Regions from separate parts of the Mesorhizobium sp. M1006 genome, predicted to be linked through region 2. Evidence: riboswitches for the same ligand, from Rfam matches in the RefSeq annotation. Region 2 holds a riboswitch; the other holds the start of a gene.
The links. A riboswitch is a leader RNA that binds a small molecule or an ion and turns the genes downstream of it on or off. The one in region 2 is predicted to bind cobalamin.
Positions count from the first base shown of each region.

Region 1: another riboswitch for cobalamin. It lies ahead of metE (5-methyltetrahydropteroyltriglutamate--homocysteine S-methyltransferase); the one in region 2 lies ahead of NKH60_RS00690 (DUF1636 family protein).

Region 1 covers NZ_JAMYMZ010000044.1:30,113-35,311, forward strand. Annotated here, with positions in the region: gene NKH60_RS27900 (trans-sulfuration enzyme family protein) at 1-110, shown strand, start outside; gene NKH60_RS27905 (dihydrodipicolinate synthase family protein) at 163-1,065, shown strand; gene NKH60_RS27910 (FMN-binding negative transcriptional regulator) at 1,100-1,318, shown strand; gene metE (5-methyltetrahydropteroyltriglutamate--homocysteine S-methyltransferase) at 1,427-3,763, opposite strand; cobalamin riboswitch at 3,859-4,060, opposite strand; gene NKH60_RS27920 (hypothetical protein) at 4,715-4,843, shown strand; gene NKH60_RS27925 (helix-turn-helix transcriptional regulator) at 5,161-5,199, opposite strand, start outside.
Region 2 covers NZ_JAMYMZ010000001.1:138,309-143,507, reverse strand. Annotated here, with positions in the region: gene NKH60_RS00700 (cobaltochelatase subunit CobN) at 1-948, opposite strand, end outside; gene cobW (cobalamin biosynthesis protein CobW) at 966-2,006, opposite strand; gene NKH60_RS00690 (DUF1636 family protein) at 2,003-2,437, opposite strand; cobalamin riboswitch at 2,476-2,679, opposite strand; gene NKH60_RS00685 (winged helix-turn-helix domain-containing protein) at 2,709-3,908, opposite strand; gene NKH60_RS00680 (NADH-quinone oxidoreductase subunit A) at 4,244-4,609, shown strand; gene NKH60_RS00675 (NuoB/complex I 20 kDa subunit family protein) at 4,600-5,181, shown strand; gene NKH60_RS00670 (NADH-quinone oxidoreductase subunit C) at 5,187-5,199, shown strand, end outside.

The DNA of each region.
Region 1 (5,199 bases), on a different contig from region 2:
ATGCGCATCTGGCCGATGGAGTCGGCGAGGACCTCATGCGTCTCTCGGTGGGTCTTGAAGACGCCGAGGACCTGATCGCCGACATGCGGCGGGCTCTGGACGCCTTGTGATGACCTGTGGTCCGGCCAGTCCCGCGCTCGCGTACAAACCCGGAGGCTTGCCATGGCATTCCTGAGCGGCCTTTCCGCGTTTCCCATCACGCCGACCGATCGTGACGGCCGTGCCGATACCGTTGCTCTGCGCAAGCTGATTGCCAGGCTTTGCGCCGCTCAGGTCGATTCCATCGGTCTTCTCGGCAGCACCGGCACATACATGTATCTGACGCGCGAGGAACGGCGACGGGCGCTCGCCGAGACCTTGGACGAAACCGGGGGACAAATGCCGGTCGTGGTGGGTGTGGGCGCGCTGCGCACCGACGAAGCAGTGAGGCTCGCGCAGGACGCTAAGGCCCTTGGGGCTGCCGCGGGGTTGCTTGCCGCCGCCTCTTACACCCCGCTCACTGAGGACGAGGTGTTCGAACATTTCTCCACGGTGGCGCGCGAAAGTGGCCTTCCGATCGTCATCTACGACAATCCAGGAACGACGCATTTCCGTTTCACCCCAGCACTCGTCAGCCGCCTGGCAAAGGTGCGGGGGATCGTCGCTATCAAGAATCCGACAGACAAGGGCGATGCGATCAAGAGCCATCTGGCCGACCAGAGGCGCACTGTGCCGGAAGGGTTCTCGATCGGCTACAGCGGCGACTGGAACGCCGCAGAGGCCATGATCGCCGGCGCCAACACATGGTACAGCGTCCTCGCCGGCATCCTGCCCGAGGTCTGCGTGAAGATCGTCACGGCGGCGCAGCAGGGCGATGCGGCCGAAGCGCGACGGATCGATGCCACGCTTGCGCCGCTCTGGAGCCTCTTCAAGGAGTTCTCGAGCCTTCGCGTCGTCTATGCACTTGCCGATTTGCTCGACATTTGCAGTGCCGACCCCCCGCGTCCCATCCTGCCTCTGCCCTCAGCAGCGAAGCGCCAGATCGCCGCCGAGTTGGAACGCTTGCCATCGGATGTCAACCGGTGAATAGCGAACCCGGCGGCCAGTGAAGGAACCTGTCATGTATGTACCCGCGCATTTCGATGAACCGAGCCGAGAAGTCCTCTACGAACTGATCGAGAACAGTGCACTTGGCATGCTGATAACCCATGGCCGGAGCGGTCTCGACGCCAATCACATCCCCTTCGAACTCGACACGTCACAGGGAGAAAACGGTACCCTTTACTCCTGCGCGATTAATACACGTGCCGAAGGAAAGTGCACATTCTCGCTCGAGTGACTTTATTTCAAAGGATGTGATCGCGTTTTGGCGCATTCACGGCCGACATGCGGCAGCCGGTCACTCACCACATGGTGAGCAACCAGGAAACCCTCCGGCCTACACTTTCTACCGGAGCGCACGTGCTGCATCGACCATGTTCATGAGGGCAGGGCGGACCTCCTCCCATTTGCGTGTTTTGAGGCCACAGTCCGGGTTTACCCACAGTTGGGAATCCGACAGTCGCTCGCGGGCAAGCATGACGAGATCCGAAATCTCCCCGACTTCCGGGACACGTGGTGAGTGAATGTCGTAGACTCCGGGCCCGATTTCGTTCGGATATTTGGAGCTCGTGAAGGCGTCCAGCAGTTCCATTTTCGAGCGCGACGTCTCAATCGAAATGACATCCGCATCCATTTCAGCGATCGCGTCGATGATCTCGTTGAACTCCGAATAGCACATGTGGGTATGGATTTGAGTCGCGTCCTTTACACCCGTTGAAGCGATCCGGAAGCATTCGACAGCCCAGTCGAGATAGTCGTTCCAATCAGACTGGCGCAGTGGCAATCCTTCGCGAAACGCGGCCTCATCGATCTGGATCATCCTTGCGCCGGACCATTCGAGATCCGTCACTTCGTCGCGGATGGCGAGCGCGATCTGGCGGCATGCTTCGGAGCGCGGTACGTCGTCGCGAACAAAAGACCAGTTGAGAATGGTCACTGGGCCTGTGAGCATTCCCTTCACAGGGTTTTCCGTAAGCGACTGGGCGAATTGCCACCAGCGCAGCGTCATCGGATTGCGCCTCGATACGTCGCCGAAGATGATGGGGGGGCGCACGTAACGCGACCCATAGCTCTGCACCCAGGCATGCTGGGTGAAGGCGAAGCCGGACAGCTGCTCGCCGAAATACTGTACCATGTCGTTTCGTTCGAACTCACCGTGCACCAGCACGTCCAGCCCGATCTCTTCCTGCCAGCGAATTGCAGCCTCGATCTCCTTCTTCAGGAAGGTCTCGTAGTCGACATAGCTCAGCTGGCCCTTCGCATGAGCGGCCCGCGCTCTGCGTACCTGCGGCGTCTGCGGGAAGGACCCGATGGTCGTCGTCGGGAACGGCGGCAGCCCGAGCGTGCCGGCCTGGACTCTGGAGCGCTCGGCAAAAGCGCTCTCTCGTCGCTTCATGCTGTCGTCAATGCTGGCGATCCGCCCCTCAACCAGCGGGTCATGGATCTTCGTGGATGTCACGCGAGTGGCGGCAGCCTCGGCAGACGCTTTCAACGCGCCTGCCACCGCATCCCTGCCTTGGGACAGGGCCCGGGCCAGCAACACCAACTCGTCGGTCTTCTGGGCCGCGAAGGCGAGCCACGACCTGATGTCCGCGTCGAGTTCGGTCTCCATGCGCAGGTCGATCGGCACGTGCAGCATCGAGCAAGAAGGCGCGATCTCGACGCGGTCCAAGGGCCAGCCGGCGACGATCGGTTTGATGCGGTCGAGAATGGCGGGCAGGTTCGCACGCCAGACGTTGCGGCCATCGATCAAGCCAAGCGAGAGCACCAGATCCTTCGGTGCGAGCCGACCCACCGTTTCCAGCTGCTCGGGAGCGCGCACGAGATCAATATGCAGCCCGGCCAGGGGCAGAGAAACCGCGGTTTCGAGATTGTCTCCCAGCGGCCCGAAATAGGTAGCCAGCATGATCTTCAGCTCGGGCGCGGCCTTCGACAGCTGGCCATAGGCGAATTCGAACGCAGCTCGTTCGTTCGGGTTCAGATCGAGGACAAGCGCTGGCTCATCGATCTGCACCCAGTCGGCTCCAGACAGCTTCAGCCTCTGCAGGAGTTGCTCGTAGACGGGCAGCAGCCGCGGCAGGAGCGCGATGGGATCGAATCCTTCGGCAGGCGATTTCGCCAGCTTGAGGAAGGTGATCGGTCCAAGGATGACTGGGCGTGTGTGAACGCCGAGAGCTTTAGCCTCGATGAAGTAATCGACCGGTTTCGTCGACGAGAGGGCGAACGTCTGATCATCGTTGAGTTCCGGCACAATGTAGTGATAGTTGGTGTCAAACCACTTGGTCATTTCCATCGCGGTTACATCAGACCGATGAGCCGCCTGCTGGTGACCAGCGTGTCGACAATCCTCCGTCTGACCCTGGTTGCCGCGCGCCATTGCGAAGTAGATGTCAAGTGGGACCTCGCCGCTATTCCAGCCGTAACGGGATGGAACGGCGCCGACCATGGCTGCGGTGTCGAGCACATGGTCGTATAGCGAGAAGTCGTTCGACGGGATTTTCGACACGCCGCGATCGTGCTGCTCCTCCCAGCTAGCGGCACGGAGCGCCTTCGCCGTCGTGAGAAGGTCGGCGGCGGAAGATTTTCCGGACCAGTAACTTTCAAGCGCGAATTTCAGTTCTCGCCGACGACCGAAGCGCGGCACGCCGAGCGTTGCTACAGGAATTTGATGAGAGACAGTCATGCCATACCCCGATGGTTGGGGCGTCGGTGACAAGGAAGGCGCTAGCAGGCCGGCACGAACGCCAGGCTGCGGCGGCCACCGAGACACCCCGCCTGTGGACGTAATTCGCCGTGGCAGGTCTCCTGGCTCGCGGGGTCATAGCCAGCTACCCGTCTTCCCAAGGCTATTCGCCTCAGTGACATGAGTGGGGTTGGCTCGCCGCTAACAGTTGCGGGGGCAGCGCCGGCATCGCACCGGCTTCCCTCTTAGCTCCGCTGCGGCAGCGCCGTACGGAGAACCACGACACGGGAGACAATCACAGCAGTTCGCTTCTTTGTCAACGCCGCATAAAGAAATGTTTATGTCGTTATGTTAAATTTCCGTTGGCATGTTCCAAAGGTCGCCTCGAAAGCGAAAACTGTGGAAGCCTTGAGCGGCCGGTAAATCAAAGCAATGACGCACGGCGCCCTTGTCCAGGAGGATAGGAGTTCGTCGGCTGCCGGCAGCAAACATACCGGCAAGCGCCGTGGTGCTGCTTAGCGCATCATGCGAACCACCTCGGCGTCGAACTTCGGCTCCGAGGTTCCGACCGCTTCGTTGGTGATCTGCTCGCGACCATATTCGGCTCAATGGAGAGGCTGTTGCCCATGTGGAAGCTGTTGGCCGTGATGCCCTCGGTGATATGACACAACGATTTCGGGGGGAGCACACCGAGGCCAGGCGCAGCGGCGTGATCGAGGCCAATGTCTCGAACTGCTTGTTCGCAGCCCACCGGCTCAAGGTAACCCGGCTCAAACCATCGGGCCAGCTCAAGTCCTGTCCAAATGAGGCCTGAGCGGCAAATCGTCGTGCACGCGCACGGTTTGACGTTCGATCTTGTGATGCGTCTTGGGCGGACAATCGCCACGGTGCAGCGCGCAGAAGCGGTCCCCAATTGGGAAGCCGAGGGCGTCGCCACAGGCGGAAGGGGACTTGGACCTGTTTGCCCTGCTGGACCACAAGTTCGCGACACAGGGCCTCAAGGAGAAGACCAAGAGTTTATGCGGGGACCTCGCCAAATTCATCAAAAGCAGCGGGCAGTCAAAGTTCGGCGCCGATTGACATGGAGATAGCCATCGCGGCGGACCGCCCAGGCGGACCGCAAGCCGGAATACAACCGGGTGCAGGCGGCCAAGCTCGTCCACAAGATGGCGTCGGGCACACACCGGCGATGGGAGAGCGGACCGTGGAGTGCAGGAACTTTACGCCTATCCACGCTCCCGTGGACGTGTCCTGCGGCACATCGGCAGCGATATTGAGGAGGCAGTTGAGCTTCTGGTCGAGCACTCTTACCTGCCACTACCTACGCTTAACGTCATCTCGTACTGAAAACGCACCACGCAAGGTCGAGATGTAACATGCGCCCTTCGTGGATGGTTCTAAGCTTCCTCGGGCGCGGTCAATCTGTGATAACGGTC
Region 2 (5,199 bases):
GGTTTCAACGCCGGGCTCGGCACCCGAGGCGAAAGCTGTGGCGGTGATGATGGCGGCAGGCTTCAGGGTTGCGAGCGCGGTTTCGACAAAGGCGAGCGACGCCGGGTCCTTGAGGCTGGAGACGAACATAGGCACGGGAACCATGCCGCGGTGGCGCAGGGCTTCGAAAAGCGCGTCGATGGGCGCGACATCGGCCGCGAGCAGCATCGAACGGTAGAAGAGAATTGGCACGACGTCCCCCTCCCTCTCGAGGGGAGGGTGGCCCGCACGGCCGGGTGGGGTCGTCACGGCAGTGGTCGACGTTTTGTGTAGGCGCGCTTCGGAGAGGATCCCGCCCCCGGCCTGCGGCCGGACCCTCCTCTCGAGGAGGAGGGGGACGCCGCGTTCTGCGACCCCCAGTCCCGGCTCGTAAAATCCCGCCTTTGGCACGCTGACAGGTTCGGCTACAGCCGCACCCGATCCAGCGAGACTTGCCAGCCTCTGCACCAGCGCCGTCATATTTGCCGGTCCGCCCTCGCGGAAATAGCCAAGCAGGCCGTCCAACTCCTCGCGCGGCAGCGTCGAGCCTTCGATCAGCCGCAAATCCTCGTCGTGGCTCTCGCCCGGCAGCAGCGCCAGCTTGATACCGCGATTTCGCGCGATAGCGGCGAGCTGGTCGCAGCCATAGCGCCACCAGTCATAGCCGCCGAGGATGCGGACCAGAATGACCTTGGCGTGGCGGGCGACGCTGTCGATCCACAGGTCGACGGACATCGGATGGCGCAGGTCGCGCAAGGCGGCGAGCCGCATCGACGGCAGGCGGTGCGCATCTGCCTTCCACGCCGCCGCCAGCCCGGCCAGGTCGCTGTCGGTGAAGGACAGCGCCACGACATCCGCAGGCGTTTGCCTGAGATCGACAGGCTCGGCGAGATCGTCGAGCGAGGCGGATGTGGTGGTGAGGATGTGCATCGCGGCTCGTACCTGGGTCAGCCGGCGAGGATACGCTCGATGGCCGGGCGGTTCAGCCCTTTCAGGCCGATGACGACCAGGCGCGAGCGGCGGTCGTCTTCGGCGGTCCAGGCGCGGTCGTAATAGTGGTTGACGCGCGGACCGACGGCCTGCAGCAGGAGCCGCATCGGCTTGCCGCCGACTTCGACGAAACCCTTGACGCGCAACACGTTTTCTTCCTCCGCCGCCGTGGCGACCCGTTGTGCGAGCTCGTCCGGGTTGGACACAGACGTGATGTCGATGACGAACGAGTCAAAATCGTCATGTTCGTGGTCGAGCTCGTCGTCGTGGTGGGTCTTGCGGTTCTCGATGTCGTCCTCGACGGCGAGGCCGAGGCCGAGCAGCACCGACGGGTCGACCTTGCCTTGCGAAGTCGGTACGATCTTCACCGCCCGCGCAACGTGCTTGCCGATGACGGCATTGGCACGGGCCGAGCCGGCTGCGTCCATCAGGTCGCTCTTCGACAGGATGATCAGGTCGGCGCAGGCGAGCTGGTCTTCGAACACTTCCTCGACCGGATCGTCATGGTCGAGCGTCTGGTCCTGCGCGCGCTGGGCCTGCAGGGCGTCCATGTCGTTGGCTACGCGGCCATCAGCCAGCGCCGGTCCGTCGACCACGGCAATGACGCCGTCCACCGTCACGCGGCTTTTCACCGACGGCCACTGGAAGGCCTGGACCAGCGGCTTGGGCAAAGCGAGGCCGGATGTCTCGATCAGGATGTGGTCGACCCTCGGCGTCAGCGACAGGATCTGGTCCAGCGCCGGGACGAAATCATCGGCGACGGTGCAGCAGATGCAACCGTTGGCCAGCTCGACGATGTTTTCCTCGGGGCAGGTGTCGATGCCGCAGCCCTTCAGGATCTCGCCGTCGATGCCGATGTCGCCGAACTCGTTGACGATGATGGCCAGGCGCTTGCCTTTGGCGTTTTCGAGCAAATGGCGGATCAACGTCGTCTTGCCGGCGCCGAGAAAGCCGGTGACCACGGTGCAGGGAACGCGCGAAAGGGAGGCAGCGGTCATGTCAGGTCCTTCAAAAGGTCAAGGGGAGGGATGCGGGCAACCAGGCCGCGCTTCAGGCAATCGGGACGGCCGCGCCATGGAATGAGCCCATCCGTCGAGGTGGCGAACAGCTTTGCCCCGGTGACGAGATCGGCGCCGCTGGTCGTGGTCAGATCACCGAAGACGTAGCTCCAGCAGCCGTCGCGCAGCATGGCCGCGCTGAGCCGGCGCTTGCAATTGCCGAGGCATTCGACGGTGCGGATTTTGATGTTTTCGCTGGAAGCAGCGCGGCGCGTGTCCTCTGCGAGCAGTTCGCCAGCGCGCGGATGAGCGTCCGAACCGGTCTCGTCACGGCAGGACGAGCAGACGATGACGGTAACGCCGGCCGGGGAATCACCATGGCCGGACAATAAATCCGCTGTCTCAGCCGGAAAACTGCTGTCGCGTTCCAAATCAGGCTCCTTGCCCGGAAAACCCGCCAGGCGATCGGATTCTTAGGTCCTAGACGGCAGGTCTCCTGGCTCGCGGGTCATCGCCTGGGTGCCGCCTTCCCGGGAATATCCCAGTGGTTTTCGGCCTTGGCTCGTCGCTTACAGTTGCGGGGACAGCCGCGGATTTGAAATCGAGATTTCGCACCGCATTCCCTCTTGGCCCCTGCCGTTGCGGGCAGGGGACCGTCTGGAACGGATTTAGGCTTGTGGAGGCAGTTGTGTCAACGCACGTCTATGGCGCGGCGATATCCGCGAGCGGCCGGCCCAAATCGCCGGCAGCGGTCACCTCGATGCGTTCCAGGCCGAGCCAGCCCTGCATCTGCTTCAATTCCTTGAAGAGTTCGGCAGCGGTTTGTGGCGGGGCGCCGGGCTCCGCATAGGCGGCATGGACGCGCAATACGCCGGCCGGCCGGTCGGCCCTGAGGTCAACGCGCCCGACGATGCTGTCGCCGAGCAGGAATGGCAGCACATAATAGCCATACCGCCGCTTTTCGGCCGGCGTGTAGATCTCGATGCGGTAGTGGAAGTCGAACAACCGCTCGGTGCGCGATCGTTCGAAGACGACAGGATCGAACGGCGCGAGCAAGGCGCGCGCCTCGATCCTGCGCGGCAAACGGGCGTCCTTGTGGAGATAGGCTGTTTTGTTCCAGCCGTCGACGCTCACCGGCAACAGCTCGCCGGCCTCGACCAGCTCCTCGATGCGACCCTTGATGTCGGCGGGCGAGAGGCGGAAATAGTCGCGCAGGTCGCCTGCCGTGGCGATGCCGTGGGCACGGGCCGAGATGCGCAGCAATTCGCGGTGAGCGTCTTCGGGGGAGGGCGTTGGCAGACTCAGTATTGTTGGCGGCAGCACGCGCTCCGGCAGATCGTAGAACCGTTCGAAGCCGCGGCGATGCGCCGTGGTGATGCGGCCGGCCCAGAACAGCCATTCGAAGGCGTGCTTGGCATGGCTCCAGCCCCACCAGCCACCCGAACCCTTCTGCCCTTCGAAAGCCGACGCCGCGATCGGGCCTCGTTCGGCGACCTCGCGATAGATGTCTTCGATATAGGCGGCGTGCTCGCGGCCCCATTTGGCCAGTCCGCTGTACATTTCGTCGCCGCACTCGGCCCGCTGCATGCGCCAGCGCATCAGCGGATAGGTCTCGACCGGCAAGAAGGAGGCTTCGTGCGCCCAATATTCGAAGACCATGCGCTTGCGCGTTACGGCGGCGTCGTCGAGCAGCGCCAGCTTGTAGGGGCCAAGCCGCGAATAGAGCGGCATATAGTGGGCGCGCACCACGGCGCTGACGGAATCGATCTGCAGCAGGCCGGTACGGGCAAGCACGCGGGCCAGATGCCGGCGGTCAGGCGTGCCGGTGGGGCGCGGGTCATTGAATCCCTGTGCCGCGAGCGCAATGCGGCGGGCCATGGCGAGCGAGATTTTTTCCTTCATGAAGGCGGCATCCGGACGATTTTAGACAGAGAAAATGACCTGCGATTCCGTGCCATGCTAACAGGGTTTTGGCGGCATCCATGTCAGGAGAGAAAAGTGGAGTAAAAAGTGAAGGAAATCAAACAGGAGCGGATCGGACCAGTTTTCCCGGATATGCCGTCCAGCACCGCGATTTGAACAAGGTTTGACTTGCTTCGCCGAAAGCGCTGCGCTAACCCTCGCCGCGTTGCAGCATAGAGCCCCCTTAAAACGGTTCAGTGGTTAAACTGTCACGCTTCCGCAAGTGGGTCCGGTGCTGTAATCAGAGTGGATTGGCCGCCAACGGAAACTGCAGCATGAACGCACTTTTAGGTTCGTACCTGCCCATCGTCCTGTTCATCGGCGTGGCGCTGATCGTCGGGCTGGCGCTGCTCGCCGCACCGTTCCTGGTGGCCTACCGCAACCCCGATCCGGAAAAGCTTTCCGCCTACGAGTGCGGCTTCAACTCGTTCGACGACGCCCGCATGAAGTTCGATATCCGCTTCTACCTGGTGTCGATCCTGTTCATCATCTTCGATCTGGAGGTGGCCTTCCTGTTTCCGTGGGCGGTGTCGTTCAGCCAGATCGGCATGCTCGGTTTCTGGTCGATGATGGTGTTTTTGGCGGTGCTGACCATCGGCTTTGCCTATGAATGGAAAAAAGGAGCGCTGGAATGGGATTGAACGACAGTTCCGGCACGCTCGTCGCGCCGAAGCCCAAGGGTCTCATCGACCCCAACACCGGCAGGCCGGTGGGGGAGGATGATCCATTCTTCCTGGAGATCAACAACGAGCTCGCCGACAAGGGCTTTCTCGTCACCTCGACCGAGGCGCTGATCACCTGGGCGCGCAGCGGCTCGCTGATGTTCATGACGTTTGGCCTCGCCTGCTGCGCCGTCGAGATGATCCACACGTCGATGCCGCGCTATGACAGCGAGCGCTTCGGGGTGGCGCCGCGCGCGTCTCCGCGCCAGTCCGACATCATGATCGTCGCCGGCACGCTGACCAACAAGATGGCGCCGGCGCTGCGCAAGGTCTACGATCAGATGCCGGAGCCGCGCTACGTCATCTCGATGGGCTCATGCGCCAATGGCGGCGGCTATTATCATTATTCCTATTCGGTGGTGCGCGGCTGCGACCGCATCGTGCCGGTCGACATCTACGTGCCCGGCTGCCCGCCGAGCGCTGAAGCGCTGCTTTACGGCATCCTTCTGCTGCAGAAGAAGATCCGCCGCACCGGCACGATCGAGCGGTGAGCGGCATGACCCAGGCGT